DNA from 3 places in the Macrococcus equipercicus genome. Region 1 is predicted to be linked to each of the others. Evidence: riboswitches for the same ligand, from Rfam matches in the RefSeq annotation. Region 1 holds a riboswitch; each other region holds the start of a gene.

Evidence for each region. Region 1 has a riboswitch for thiamine pyrophosphate ahead of KFV11_RS02115 (thiamine phosphate synthase). Riboswitches for the same ligand answer to the same signal wherever they lie in the genome.
Region 2: linked by a shared signal. The riboswitch ahead of tenA (thiaminase II) and the one ahead of KFV11_RS02115 (thiamine phosphate synthase) in region 1 are both predicted to bind thiamine pyrophosphate.
Region 3: linked by a shared signal. The riboswitch ahead of KFV11_RS04985 (ABC transporter substrate-binding protein) and the one ahead of KFV11_RS02115 (thiamine phosphate synthase) in region 1 are both predicted to bind thiamine pyrophosphate.

What each region holds. Positions count from the first base shown of each region.
Region 1 covers NZ_CP073809.1:386,769-391,747, reverse strand. The annotation lists tRNA gene KFV11_RS02125 (tRNA-Val) at 74-145, opposite strand; gene KFV11_RS02120 (MBL fold metallo-hydrolase) at 432-1,304, opposite strand; TPP riboswitch at 1,471-1,573, shown strand; gene KFV11_RS02115 (thiamine phosphate synthase) at 1,626-2,225, shown strand; gene KFV11_RS02110 (NAD(P)/FAD-dependent oxidoreductase) at 2,207-3,301, shown strand; gene thiS (sulfur carrier protein ThiS) at 3,279-3,476, shown strand; gene KFV11_RS02100 (thiazole synthase) at 3,479-4,246, shown strand; gene KFV11_RS02095 (ThiF family adenylyltransferase) at 4,243-4,979, shown strand, end outside.
Region 2 covers NZ_CP073809.1:1,868,318-1,873,296, forward strand. The annotation lists gene thiD (bifunctional hydroxymethylpyrimidine kinase/phosphomethylpyrimidine kinase) at 1-587, opposite strand, end outside; gene tenA (thiaminase II) at 553-1,251, opposite strand; TPP riboswitch at 1,301-1,398, opposite strand; gene KFV11_RS11720 (LysM peptidoglycan-binding domain-containing protein) at 1,487-2,356, opposite strand; gene KFV11_RS09945 (hypothetical protein) at 2,687-2,932, opposite strand; gene KFV11_RS09950 (single-stranded DNA-binding protein) at 3,119-3,739, opposite strand; gene KFV11_RS09955 (YwpF-like family protein) at 3,955-4,383, shown strand; gene fabZ (3-hydroxyacyl-ACP dehydratase FabZ) at 4,426-4,866, opposite strand; gene KFV11_RS09965 (DNA-directed RNA polymerase subunit beta) at 4,867-4,979, opposite strand, start outside.
Region 3 covers NZ_CP073809.1:978,042-983,020, forward strand. The annotation lists gene KFV11_RS04975 (2-oxoacid:acceptor oxidoreductase subunit alpha) at 1-803, shown strand, start outside; gene KFV11_RS04980 (2-oxoacid:ferredoxin oxidoreductase subunit beta) at 804-1,667, shown strand; TPP riboswitch at 1,687-1,790, shown strand; gene KFV11_RS04985 (ABC transporter substrate-binding protein) at 1,831-2,829, shown strand; gene KFV11_RS04990 (thiamine-binding protein) at 2,832-3,119, shown strand; gene KFV11_RS04995 (ABC transporter permease) at 3,116-3,853, shown strand; gene KFV11_RS05000 (ABC transporter ATP-binding protein) at 3,912-4,553, shown strand; gene KFV11_RS05005 (VTT domain-containing protein) at 4,584-4,979, opposite strand, start outside.

The DNA.
Region 1 (4,979 bases):
CAGAGTATTTCTTAAGAAACATAATTGTTACTGAACAAAAAACTCGCTTGTTCAGTAACAAGCGAGCTTACAATGCACCCTGACGGATTCGAACCGCCGACCCCTTGCTTGTCGAGCAAGTATTCTCCCGCTGAACTAAGGGTGCACATATAAGATTTTCTTAATTATAGCATCCCACAGCGATTTAGCCAATACCACTTTCAAAATAACTGTATGCAGCAGCTGATTTTAATAATATATTTTGTCACTATCACAAAAAAATAACCCTGTTGTTGTAACAAGGTTATCAGTCACTGATCAGCCAGCCTCTGCACAAACCGCTCAATCTGCTGCGGTGTCTTCAGGATAATCACGTTCTTATACGGTTCAACTGACAGGAGCATCTTCATAATACCCGGCCGTTTGTCACACGCAGTAAAAAAGCACAGGAGTTACTCCTGTGCTGCCTGCTGACGCTTCATCCGTCTGACATAACGGCCGTCTGTCGGAACGGCCATCAAGTTGAAGTTCTCAGCCAGGTAATCCAGCTGGTGCTGAAGCTGTTCACCGACGATCTCCTTGCCGTGGCCGGTCACTGCGACTCTTGGTTTCAGTGCAGCGAGCCGTCTCACTGATTCCCCTGCTGCTATCCAGTCAGGTGTGAAGTACTGCGGCGGACCTGTCAGCTCTTCTGTCTGCAGGAATACTTTCCGCAGCGATTCCTGCTTGACGTTGACAAACGCATCGCCTGCAATCAGCACGCGGTCTGCCTCGCGGAAAAATGAGACATGGCCCGGCGTATGGCCTGGTGTATGAACCCAGCGGAAGCCCGGCATATAAGGCACTGTGCCGTCTGCCGGCAGTGCATAGACATGATGCTGCAGGTTGATCGGGCGTTTCGGGAAGAGCATCGACATTCTCGCTGCCATGCCGCCGACACCCGGGTCCGGTGATTCATAATATTCCTGACCGGTCAAAAACGGAATTTCACGGCGATGTGCAATGACTGGGACGTTCCAGTCATTGACCAGTTCAATGATGGAACCGACGTGGTCGAAATGACCGTGCGTCAAAATAATCGCTTTCGGCTTAGCACCTTCACCGTATATATCTTCCGCCGCCATCTTGATCTGCGTCGCACAGTTCGGCATCCCCGCGTCAATCATGACAAATTCTCCGGACTCTGGATGACCGACAAAATAGACATTTGCAATCTGGGTCGTATGGCTGAACAAGTCAGGCAGCACTTCTTTTGTCCGCCCGCTTGATAATGAAGTGACAGGAATCGCTTTATAATCTTTACCGTAATGCATGTTATGATTCATCTGAATTTCCCCCTTATCAGTTATCGCTCTTTCACTATTCCCAAATATCCGCCGGTTAATCACCGAACAAAGAGAACAGTCATGTACTCGTGCATGACACTGACGTCCGACAGATGATCAACCGTTGCCAGACTGTTCGTTTAGTGTTAGGCTGTTAGTACAACTGAATAATTGCTGGAGGCGCTCTAAGTTTGAGCTGAGAGGATATTATCCGACTCTTTGAACCTGATGTGGTTAGAACCACCGTAGGGAAGCATAATGATTTGATCGTATTGATATGACTATACAATCCTTCAGCATCTTATGCTGGGGGATTTTTTTATGGAAAGGACTGCATATATGATTGCGATTACCGATAATCTGCTTGAGACGCAGCTGCGTGACCAGCTGCTGCGTATTGAACCGGTCATTTCAGGAGTCATCCTTCGTCTGCCGTGGCACGAGGAGCGGCTTGCTGATTTCATTCAGCTGCTCCTTGACGGCGGGTTCAATAAAGACAAATTAATCATCCATAGTAACTGCCGCCTGCTCGAGCACTATCAGCTCTCCCGTATTCACTTCCGGGCGGGCGATCCCAAAGGCTTTGACATGAAGAAATCCCGGCCGGACGTCACTGTCAGCATGGCTGTTCATAGCGCTGCGGAATGTCCGGCATTGAAAGCAGCACAGATTGACTACGGCATTTTCAGTCCGCTGTTTGCTACGCCGTCAAAACCTGGAGTGCAGCTCAGAACAGATGAAGAAATAACGCAGGCATTAGCTGCCGGGCTGCCGCTTATTGCGTTAGGCGGCATCACAACAGAGACCGTCTCACAGCTGCCTTCAGGTTTTGTCACTATTGCAGGGATCCGGTTGTTCCAGCAGGATAATGCGACGCTGCAGGCGATTAAGGAGGTGCTGTTATCAAAACGTATGACTTAATTATCATCGGTGCCGGAGTAACGGGCTTATCCATCGCCCGCCAGCTGCCGAAAGATATGTCTATCGCTATTATTGACCACAACACAACAGGGCTTAACGCCTCTTATGCTGCAGGCGGCATGCTCGGTGCGCAAAACGAGTTCTCCCGTGACACTCCGCTTTACCGACTGTCGCTGGAAGGCCGCCGCATGATGCCTGACGTTATTGCAGCGCTTGAAGAAGAGACCGGTATAGCTGTCCATTTACAGCAGCATGGTTTACTGAAGTATTTGAGCAGCGATGCAGACCGCGGCAAGCTGCAGCAGCAGTATCAGTTTCTCAAATCTCATGACCCGGACATCCAGCTGCTGGGTCACGAGGAATTACAGCGGCTGATACCAGAGCTGTCAGCCAGGGAGAATTCAGCGGGCATCTTCATTAAAGACGACGGCCAGCTGGACGTCTCCTGCTATGTTCCCGCGCTGCGGCAGTCGTTAAGTCACGTCACCTGGATTGATGGTGAAGTACTGTCGGTGTCACATGGTTATACAGTCGTGGCCGACAACAACAGCTATATCGCCCCGCAGCTCGTCATCGCTGCAGGCGCCTGGTCAGGTGACCTGCTCGCTCAGCTGGGCATCGAGCTCCCGGTGGACGGTATGCGCGGTGAAGTCTGCTTAGTTCATCAGCCGGACTTAACCATCAGGCAGACGATCTTTGGTACGAACGGCTGTTACATCGTACCGAAGCACAGCGGGCACTACTTAGTCGGCGCAACGAGCTGCCGCGACCGCTTGCACAAAGTGACTGCAGCAGGAAAGGACTGGCTGCTGACGACAAGCCGCGAGATGATCCCGGTCTTAAGTAACGGCACAGTAGTCAAGCATTACAGTGGCGTCCGGCCTTATACACCGGCACTTTATATGGATGAATGTCTGCCCGGCTTATTCACTGCCTGCGGTCATTACCGAAACGGCATTCTTTTGTCAGCAGTGACGGGTCACTATATGGCAGAGCTGATTCAAGGCAGACGCCATCCATTGCTTGAACATTTCACGATTAAGGAGGCAGTTTATGACACTCACTGTGAACGGTGAACAATACACGACAGCGGCAGCGACAATCCGGGCGCTGCTTGACGAGCTTAATGTTGATGATGACCGTGTGATTGTACTGTTGAATGATGTACCTGTCGCACAAAAACTATGGCTGACAGCAGAACTTGCGGCAGCAGACCGGTTAGAACTATTAGAATTTGTTGGAGGCGGATAACAATGTTTACTATTGGACACTATGAATTTAACTCACGCTTAATACTGGGTACTGGCAAGTTTGACAATGCAGCAGTCCAGTCGCAGGCAATTGAAGCGAGCGGCACTGAGGCGCTGACGTTTGCTGTCAGACGGATGAACCTCTTTGACCGGCAGCTGCCTAACCCGCTGGCAGATATCGACCTGTCCCGTTATATTAAGTTCCCGAATACAGCCGGTGCGAAGACTGCAGCAGAAGCGATCAGAATCGCTGACATTTCGCGGCACGCCGGTATGTGCGATATGATTAAAGTCGAAATCATCGGTCACGACCGCACACTGCTGCCTGACAGTATTGAAACTTACGAAGCATGCGGCAGACTCCTTGAGCAGGGCTATACGGTATGCCCTTATATTAACTGCGACGTTGTTCTTGCAGAGAAGCTGGAGAAGCTCGGCGTTCATGCCGTCATGCCGCTCGGTGCGCCTATCGGTACCGGGCTCGGTATTAATGACCCGCTGAATATTCGCTATATTGTTGAGTCAGTGAACATCCCTGTCATTGTTGATGCAGGTATCGGTTCAGCGAAAGATGCGGCTTATGCGATGGAACTCGGTGCGGATGCCGTGCTGCTGAACACAGCGGTCTCAAGTGCGGATGACCCCGTCAAAATGGCCGAGGCGATGAAGCACGGCGTAATCGCCGGACGGTTAAGCTTTGAAGCCGGACGTATTCCAAAACAATATGTCGCAAGTCCATCGAGCCCAGTAGAAGGTCTGCAGTTTCTATGAGCCGCTACGACCGGCAGATGAAGTGCGGTGCATTCGGAACACGCGGTCAGTCGGCCTTATCACAGGCAGTCATTATGATCACCGGACTTGGAGCGCTCGGCAGTGCAGCCGCTGAGCAGCTGGCGCGGGCTGGAGCCGGCCATCTTGTGCTATGTGATATGGATATTGTAGAGTGTTCGAATCTGCACCGCCAGAGCTGCTATGACGAACATGATGCATCAAGCGGTGCCTTGAAAGCAGAAGCACTGAAACACCATTTACTGAGAATTAACAGTGAGATTACTGTGACAGCTGTTGCCGAGGAAATCACTTCACTGAATATTGAACGCTTAATCAGTATGTATCATCCTGTGATGATGATTGACGGCACCGATCAGTTCAGCACCCGCTTTCTGATTAACCAGGCATGCCACCGTCATCATATTCCGTGGATTTACGGGGCATGCCTCGGCACAAAAGGCACTGTGGTAGGCATCGATTTCACAGGTCCTTGTCTGTCATGTCTGTTGTCTACTATCCCGGAGACAGGAGAAGACTGCTCAATCGCAGGTATATTGCCGCCTGTCGCACATATGACGGCAGCGATGCAGTGTGCTGAAGTGATGAATTATATGGCAGAAGGCCGCTTCTCCAACCAGCTGCTGACCTTCAATACCGCTGTGATGAAATTCCAGCAGACAAACGCTGCGGCCTTTGCTGACGCGGACTGCCCGATTTGTGTCCACCATCAATA
Region 2 (4,979 bases), 660 kb from region 1:
GTCAGTTCGATGCAGCCCGCTTTCGTAAATAAGTAATCTGTGGCGTCACCTTCCATATGACCGCCTTTAATGACGACCGACTGCGCACCGATTTCATTGACGAACATTTTGCCGGCCTTATCGATATCTTCTTTCGTTTCGATGGTCATCTGAAGAATACGTTCAAGTTCCGGTAAGTTTGGTGTCGCGACCGTCGCAAGGTCCAGCAGCTTATAGCGCACGGCCGTTTTACCCGCTTCATCGAGCAGGTCGTCACCGCTTTTAGCGACCATCACCGGATCGATGACGTAAGGGATACGATGTTTCAAAATGTACGGTCTGACGACATCCATGACATCGCTTGATGCCAGCATGCCGGTCTTCACCGCATCCGGCACGATATCGCTGTAGACACTGTTCAGCTGCGCTTCAACGACTTCAAGCGGCTGATCGAATACTTGCTGCACACCTGTTGTGTTCTGCGCGACGATACTTGTCACGACGCTCATACCGTATACGCCGCGCGACTGAAATACTTTAAGGTCGACGGTCGTTCCGGCGCCGCCCGTCGGATCAGTTCCCGCTATTGATAGTGCTGTTTTCAGCATGGAATATCCACTCCTCCTGCGTTGCCGCCATATTGAAGAAGCGTCGCTCATGCACACAGCTTTCCAGAAAATTACGGCGTAATATATCGCGTTCATATTCAGTCGCCTGTTCAGCGAAATTATTGACCCAGCGGTCCAGATGATTCATGAGTTCATCCATGTTGACCGTATAGAAATCAACCCACGGCTTCAGCGGATTACCTGTTAAGTCATGACGCGCTGCTATTTTCAGCGCCAGCTGCTGGTAGACATATGGACATGGCGCCATGGCGCATATCGTGAAGCTCGCATCATCATAGCGGAAGGCATTGTAATACATATGTTTAATATAGTGGTCGCTTGACGGATACCACTCACCGTCTTTAATAATAACGTCGTAATCTTCTCCGACATAATCAGCCATTGTCTGATGAGCCGCAATTTCACCATTCAGCACAAAGTCAATCTGACCGAGCAGGAAGTTGATGCCTTCACGGTCGTTAAGCTTAGCAATCAGCAGGCTGTAAATTTTAGCGAATTCGTTTAAATACAAGTGATCCGCCTTCAAATAATGACGGATAGCATCTTTATTAATATCGCCTCTAATAATCCCTTGAATAAAATCGTCGTTATAAATCGCTTCAATAATCGGGTCTGCCTGCTTCTTCAGTTCATCTGTAAACATTAAATATCCTCCTTAAAATTAAAAAAACCTATTTTCCGCAGAAAAAGGCCTCATAAGAAGGACGCTTTCCTACGCTAGTATTATCTAGATCAGGTAAAAGGGTTTGACGAAGTCATCTCAGCCGTTACGGCACCCCCAGCAGTCAATAGGTTATTTGATTAGTTCAAGGATAGCGGACATAAGCGTAAAAAGCAAATAAAAAAAGCCATCCGTGAAGGATGACTTTGAGTGATGCCTATAAGCGGGCACCGCATACCGGCCATGGCTGAGAACCACGTTGGCTGTAAAGAATTTGTGCACGTTTAGTCTGCTCAGCTGCTGATGCTTGTGACGGAAGACCTGAGCCGCCTACTGAACGCCAAGTTCGTACATCGAACTGGTATAAACCGTGGTAAGTGCCTGATGCATCTACTACGTTCGCTCTGCCGCCTGATTCACAAGCTGCCATTGCTGCCCAGTTTAAGCCGCTGCCTGAAGCTGCTGTTTGTGTTGTTGCAGTAGTTGTTTGTGTTGATTGAGTTGTTTGTGTTGATTGAGTTGTTTGTGTAGTTTGTTGAACAGGTGCCTGCTGTACTGGTGCCTGTTGTACTGGTGCCTGTTGTACTGGTGCCTGCTGTACTGGTGCCTGCTGTACTGGTGCCTGCTGTACTGGTGCTTTATATTCTACTTGAGGTGCTGTGTATACTCTTTTAGGAGCTGTTGGAGCTGCTTGAACGACTGCTGGTGCTGCTTGAGCTGAACCTGCAACGTTTAATGATTTACCAGCGATGATTAAATCAGATGATAAATTGTTCCATGCTTTTAATTGAGCAACAGTCACGTTGAATTTAGCAGCGATTTTTCCTAGTGTATCGCCGTAAACAATTTTATATGTCGTTGTAGCTGTATGATTTGATTCTTCATTAACTTTTAACACTTGGTTAGGTAAGATAAGATTTGATCTTAATCCGTTTTCAGCTTTAATAGCGTCTACTGATGTACCGTAGTTTTTAGAGATACTCCATAACGTATCACCAGATTGAACTGTGTGTTCAGCTGCATCTGCAGTTGCAGCGAAAGATCCTGAAACAGCTACTGCTGTTGTAACGGCTAATAATTTTTTCATAATTTGTTTTTCCTCCTAGGCATTTAATACTCTGCTAATAATATAACAGATAATAATATTTCATAGGTTACAGACAAATAAAAGATACGGGTCTTTATTACAGCAGCATTACAAATAGAAATATTTTACTTTTTTCATTTAAAATAGTTTTAAAACGCTTTAGAGTCATGAATTAAACACTATTTTTGCATAAAATTATCAAATTCAATGTTATCTTTCTGTAATGTTACAGGAAAAAAGTACCAATCTAAAGATTAATACTTGTTGTCATCTCCTGGTTATTTAGCAATAGAATGGACAATCGATGGCAGCTCATACAATCGTCAGCTTTTATTTGGCGCTCTGCTGGAACGCTTCTGTTTTCATCAATAAGCCGTCCACTGATTCATCACAATGGATGACAGCCGATTTCTCTCGGTAGGCTTTTTTCATGTTTGTTATCGTTGTATCATATTTGTCAGCGATCACCCATAATGACTGGCTGTGTTCATGGTTGTTCATTTCAGCTTCTGCCTGAGTCATTGTAATGATGCTGGAGATTACAACGGCCGCAGCAACGACTGCTATCTTTCTCATCATGCTCCTCCGCCTTTAGTATTATATGACTAATACTTTATCACGTAATAGAAATGCTATGGTTACAGCCATATGATAAGTTATAGTTTTAAATTACGTAAATATTACAGAATGATATCAATATAAATACCCCTCCAGACAGCACGACTGAAGAGGTAGTTGTGGGTGTGAGTAATGAAAGTGCGGTTAAGCAGTAACAGGTTCTTGAGAAGATGATTCTTGTTGCTGCTCTGAATGAGCTTCGTCGCCGATAGCATCCAGCTGCTCCATGAACTTCCTGCTCTCCTCTTCACTGATCACAGCATGTGTCTCAGCTTTTACAGGTTCAGTGTTAAGCGGCTCTGACTGTTCACTGATGAACTGCTTGACGATTGATTCTTTGGCTATCATAATGGCATGAGTCTTTTCAGCGTCTGACAGTTCATCCCATATTTCATCAGGTGTCTGCGGGAGTATATCGCCGGTTTTAATGACACCGAAGTTCGGCAGGAATTTAATATTCTCGACGACTATTTCTGTAAAGTACTGCGGTTTCTCTTCTCCGGCCTTCTGATATTTGTTGCTGTGGATCTGCCCTGTAATACAGACCGTCGAACCTTTTTTGCAGTACTGCATAATATTTGAAGCTGTTTTATTGAATGCCTTGCAATGCAGAAAATCGACGGTCTGTGCATTTTCGTCTTTTGGTTTATAGCCGCGTTCAATTGCCAGCGGAAATGTCACACATACAGTGCCGGTTTTTGAGCCGGATTGATTGGACTTCGGCACATTGGCCAGCCGACCTACAAGAACGACTTTGTTTATCATAAGTCACCTCCCTTCTACAACAAATATAATAGGAAGATTTTATTTTGAACAATTGCAGAAATTGATGAAATGACTGAAAAAACATGCAGATTCTGATGAAATTACAACATTTCTTCATAATCTGCAGCCAAACACTGTAATTTCAGAAAAAACGCATGTTATGATAGTTTTGACTAATAACAGGGGTATTCTATAATGAACGTGGAGGGATGGAAATGAAGACATTTAAAGCAGTGCGTTTCCAAATAGTCGAGGACGAAGCGACTAATGAATATATATTATATGATGGTATTATTATTAACAAGGAAAACAGCGGCACCGGCTGGCTGCTCGAAATATTAATCGATGATATTCATCTGGAGAAGATGGAGGACTATCAGAAATCCGCCACCTTGCTCGATACACGCGTGGTCATTACAAGAACATCCAATGACCCCGCCTTGTTTGAAGCGACGATTCAGAATATTAAACAGCTGCAGGATAAAATATCCGTTATCTTTGAATGTCATATTTACACGCCCCGGCAGGCCTATGCAGAACAGCTGCTCGAACAGCTGGTCGAAGACGGCTTAAGCGGCAGCGAACTGATCACGGTCTTCAACCGGATGATGGTCTCCAAACCAAAGCTAAAAGAAAAAGAATAGTCGAACGCCACAAAAAAAAGGAATGGATTTAATCCATTCCTTTTATTGATTGTCAGAAATCGCAAAAGTGATTTCACAGCTGCACGCGACTTCGCCGTTCACTGTAGCTTTTGCTGTTCCTTTGCCGATCGGCCCTTTAATTTTCACGATCTCCACTTCAAGTAATAATGTATCACCTGGTGTGACCTGCTTTTTGAAGCGGCATTTATCAATGCCTGCAAATAATGCAAGCTTCCCTTGATTCTCTTCCATACGCAGCATGGCAACTGCGCCGACCTGCGCTAATGCTTCGACAATCAATACGCCGGGCATCACTGCATAGTCCGGAAAATGACCTTGGAAAAACGGTTCGTTGCCGCTGACCTGCTTCAGGCCGACGCAGCGTTTGCCATCTTCCAGTTCGACGATGCGATCAATCAGCAGGAAAGGATAGCGGTGCGGTATCACTTTCTTGATTTCATCAAATGTCATAATCGTTTCCATTTAAGCAGCTCCTGTCAATTTCAAAATATGGGTCCATGTCCCCGGATTTAATACTTCAATCGGTGAATGTAAAATACCATAGCCGACCATCAGACCGACTAAAAATAAAAGCA
Region 3 (4,979 bases), 590 kb from region 1:
AGTCAGACTTGATGCAGATGATCTACGGTACGCACGGTGATATTCCGAAGATTGTTGTGGCACCGACTACCGCAGAAGATGCCTTCTATACAACAGTGGAAGCATTCAACCTGGCGGAACAGTACCAGTGTCCGGTCATTATTTTAAGCGACCTGCAGTTATCACTCGGTAAGCAGACCGTGCCTGAACTTGACTACAGCCGCATTAAAATAGAGCGCGGTAACCTGGTCACAGAAGTACCTGAGCGCGAAAACAAAGACTACTTCAAGCGTTATGAAGTGACAGCGTCAGGCGTGTCGCCGAGAACGGTTCCCGGCGTTAAAAACGGCATTCATCATGTTACCGGCGTGGAACATGCAGAAGACGGCAAACCGTCTGAAAGTCCTGTCAACCGCATTAAGCAGATGAAAAAACGGATGGAAAAAATCGCGAACTTAAAAATTTCAGAGCCGGTCGTTGAAACCGGTGGATTTGAAGCGGCGGACGTGCTTGTCATCGGCTTTATTTCAACATACGGTGCCATCGAAGAAGCGATGGACCGCGTGGATGCATCTGTGAACCACCTGCACATCAAGCAGCTGCATCCATTCCCGACAGCAGAAGTGCAGCAGGCATTCGATAAAGCGAAACGTGTCATCGTCGCTGAGAACAACTATCAGGGACAACTGGCACAGATCATCAAGATGAACGTGAATCATCAAAATAAAATTCACAGCTTCGTGAAATACGATGGCACACCTATTTTGCCGCACGAAATTGAAGGACAGATCAATTCTGTTGTGACTGCAAAGGAGTTATTATAAATGGCTACATTCAAAGATTTTAGAAATGACGTAAAACCTAACTGGTGCCCAGGCTGCGGTGACTTCTCCGTGCAGGCTGCAATCCAGAAAGCGGCAGCGGGCGCGGGTCTCGAACCTGAGAACCTGGCGATCATTACAGGTATCGGCTGTTCCGGTCGTTTGTCAGGCTACGTGAACTCATATGGCTTCCACTCTATTCACGGCCGTGCGCTGCCGCTTGCGCAGGGCGTTAAGATGGCGAACCAGGAGCTGACAGTCATCGCTTCCGGTGGTGACGGTGATGGTTTCGCGATTGGTATGGGGCATACAGTGCATGCGCTGCGCCGAAACATCGATATCACGTATATCGTGATGGATAACCAGATCTACGGCTTGACGAAAGGTCAGACGTCTCCGAGCTCAGCGCCGGGATTTGTCACTAAGACGACGCCGCACGGTGCTATCGAGCAGAACGTATCACCGCTGCAGCTGGCGTTGACAAGCGGGGCGACATTCATCGCTCAGAGCTTCTCGTCAGACATTAAAGAGCTGACAGCCATCATTGAAGCGGGTATACAGCATAAAGGCTTCTCATTCATCAATGTCTTCTCGCCATGTGTGACCTACAACAAAGTGAACACATACGACTGGTTCAAAGAGAATATTACGAAGCTCAGCACGATTGACGGCTATGACCCGTCAAATAAGGCACTTGCCCTGTCCACTGTGATGGCGCATGATGGTTTAGTGACAGGTATTGTCTATCAGGACACTGTGACAAAAAGCTACGCTGACCAGATTGACGGTTACAGCCCGTCACTTGTCAAAGAAAATATCGAAATAAAAGAAGAAGATTTCAACGAACTTATGTTACAATTTAAGTAATCACATGAGTGAAATATAGAAAAAACACTGGGGGAGCACTTGAGTGCTGAGACTGGATACGTCCTAAACCCTTATCGACCTGATCTAGTTAATGCTGGCGGAGGGAAGTGTCTTTGCACACAACCCTTCTTGAGGTTGTGTGTTTTTTATTGGAGGAAAAATTGTGAAGAAGGCATTGATCATCGGGTCGTCCTGCTTGCTGCTGGCAGCGTGCGGCAGTCAGACGGCGGACAAGAAAGAGGAAAGTAACAGTAAGGAACTGAAGCAAGTGACATTGATGCTCGACTGGACACCGAACACGAACCATACAGGAATCTATGTCGCAGAGGCGAAGGGTTATTTCAAGAAGCACGGTCTTGATGTGACCATTAAAACACCGGGTGATGTCACAGCGGATCAGCTGGTGGCGGCAGGTAAAGCGCAGTTCGGTATCAGCTCACAGGAAATATTGACACAGGAGCGCACAGAAGGCGTACCGGTCAAGTCCATCGGCGCGATCATCCAGCATAATACGAGCGGCTTCATGAGCCTTGCCGATAAAAACATCAAGTCGCCGAAAGACTATGAAGGAAAAACTTACGGCGGCTTCGGTGCACCGATAGAGGAGCCGTTTATCAACGCGATCATGAAAAAAGAGCGGGCGGACTCAAAAAATGTGAAAATCGTCAATATCGGTGACACAGATTTCTTCACGGCTTCCAAGAAGAATATCGACTTCGCCTGGGTGTTCTACGGCTGGACAGGTATTGAAGCTGAGACACGCGGTGAGAAAGTGAACATGCAGTATTTGATCGACTATGATAAAAACCTCGATTACTATACGCCGTTATTCATCGCCAATGAGAAGTACATCAAATCAGACAGCAAGACGGTCAGAGCGTTCATGCAGTCGGTTAAAGAAGGTTATGAATATGCGATCAAAGAGCCGAAGAAAAGTGCTGACATCTTAATCAAAGAAGCGCCGGAACTGAAAGATAAACGCGAACTCGTAGAACAAAGCCAGCAGTACTTGAAAGACAAATACCAAGCCGATGCTTCAAGCTGGGGCATGCAGGATGCCGCTGTCTGGAAAAACTTCGGGGAGTTCATGAAGAAGAATAAAGTCATCACGAAAGATTTCAACCCGGAACAAGCTTATACTAACAAATTCGTGGAGGAATAGACATGGCTGATACATTAATGAGCATTCAGATCATTCCAAAGACACCGGGCGGGGAGGATGTCATCCCGTATGTCGACGCAGCGATCGCTGTTATCGACGCGTCAGGGCTGCCTTATTTCGTGTCACCACTTGAAACAACGATAGAAGGCACTATGGCAGAACTGCTGCCGCTCATTGGGCAGATGAACCGGCGGATGATGGAACTAGACTGCACAAGTGTGATTTCACAGGTGAAGTTCTATCACGCAGCTGATGCGTCGATGGCAGAGCTCGTGAAGAACTACCGATGACGTATTATTTGAAGTTTGGTCTGTTCATGCTCGTTCTCCTTGTCATCTGGGAAGCGCTTGTCAGACTGCTCCATGTCGACCCGTATACGCTGCCCGCGCCATCTGCGATCGTCCGGGAATTTGTCACGGGCTTCAGTGACTACCGGGTTCATCTCGTTCCGACAGTCATGCTGGTGCTTGAAGGCATCGTCATGTCAGTCGTCTTCGGTATAGCGGTTGCGGTCGTGCTTCATTTAGTGCCGGCGCTTGAACCGTTTGTCTATCCGCTGCTGATTATGAGCCAGAACATTCCGGTCATCGTCATTGCGCCGCTGCTTGTCATCTGGTTCGGTTTCGGTCTGCTGCCGAAACTGATCGTCATCACGCTCGTCTGCTTCTTCCCGATCACTGTCAGTCTGCTGGAGGGCTTTAAGTCGGCTGACAAAGATTTAATGAAGTACATGAAGATCAGCGGCGCGCGCAAAATGCAGCTCTTCACAAAACTTGAGTGGCCGAACGCGCTGCCGTACTTCTTCAATGGTCTGCGCATTGCGGGCACTTATTCAGTGATGGGGGCCATCATTTCAGAATGGCTCGGCAGTGATAAAGGGCTCGGTAAATATATGATTCTCTCACAGCGTGCTTTTCAAGTGGACAAAGTGTTTGTAGCCATCGTCTGGATCATATTGTTTGCGCTCATTATATACGGCGTCATTCTGCTGCTGGAACGAAAGGTGGTGAAGTGGCATCGCTGACTTACTGGAATTACGTCATATTGCGCACCACTTCGGCAGTCACCAAGTATTAAAGGACATTAATCTCTCTGTCACAGCAGGAGAGTTTGTCACGCTGCTCGGCCCGTCCGGCAGCGGGAAGACCACGCTCTTCAATATTATCGGCGGGCTCATGACGCCTGCCGGAGGTGATGTGCTGCTCGGTGGACAGGCGATTACCGGTCATACGGGTCACGTCTCCTATATGCCGCAGACACCGTCACTCATGCCGTGGCGGACTGTGCTTGAGAATGTTGAGCTCGGTCAGGAGATACGCGGGACAGCAGACCGCGCCCGGACACTGCAGCTGATTGAACGGTGCGGTTTCACTGCGATAAAAGACGCGATGCCAAGTACGCTGTCCGGCGGTATGCGCCAGCGGGTGTCATTTATCCGGGCGCTGAACAGTCCGGGAAGTCTGCTGCTGCTCGATGAACCGTTCAGCGCGCTTGATGAAGTCACCCGCATTGACATGCAGCAGTGGCTGAAAGAAATACTGGCTATGGAGCAGCGGACCGTGCTGATGATCACGCACAGCATTGAAGAAGCCGTTAAGCTGTCTGATAAAGTCGCTGTGCTTGAAGGCAAGCCTGCTGTCATTCAGCAGGTGCATGATACGTCACGCCTGAGCGCTGAGGACACTCAAGTGCTGCGTCATGAACTGCTGGACTTATTGAGATAACCAAAAAACCACTTCTCATGTGAGAAGTGGTTATTTTTGACGCCCAGCCATTAATCCGCGTATACCGCTGATGACAGCAGGCAGCACAGAGACGACGATAATCAGAATGAGTACAACCTCAAAGTTGTTTTTGACAACTGGAAGGTTGCCGAAGAAGTAGCCGAGCCCAAGACAGACAGCCACCCATACGACAGCGCCGATAATGTTATAAAGAATGAAGTAGCTGTAATGCATGCGGCTTGCGCCTGCTACAAACGGAATGAATGTCCGGATGAACGGCATAAAGCGGGCCATGACAATTGTTTTTCCGCCGTATTTGTTGAAGAAAGTCGTCGCTTTCTCAAGATGCTCAGTTTTGATGAAGCGGCCGAATGTCCGGTGATTCGTCACACCGAGTCCTGCTGCCTTACCGATGTGGTAGTTGAC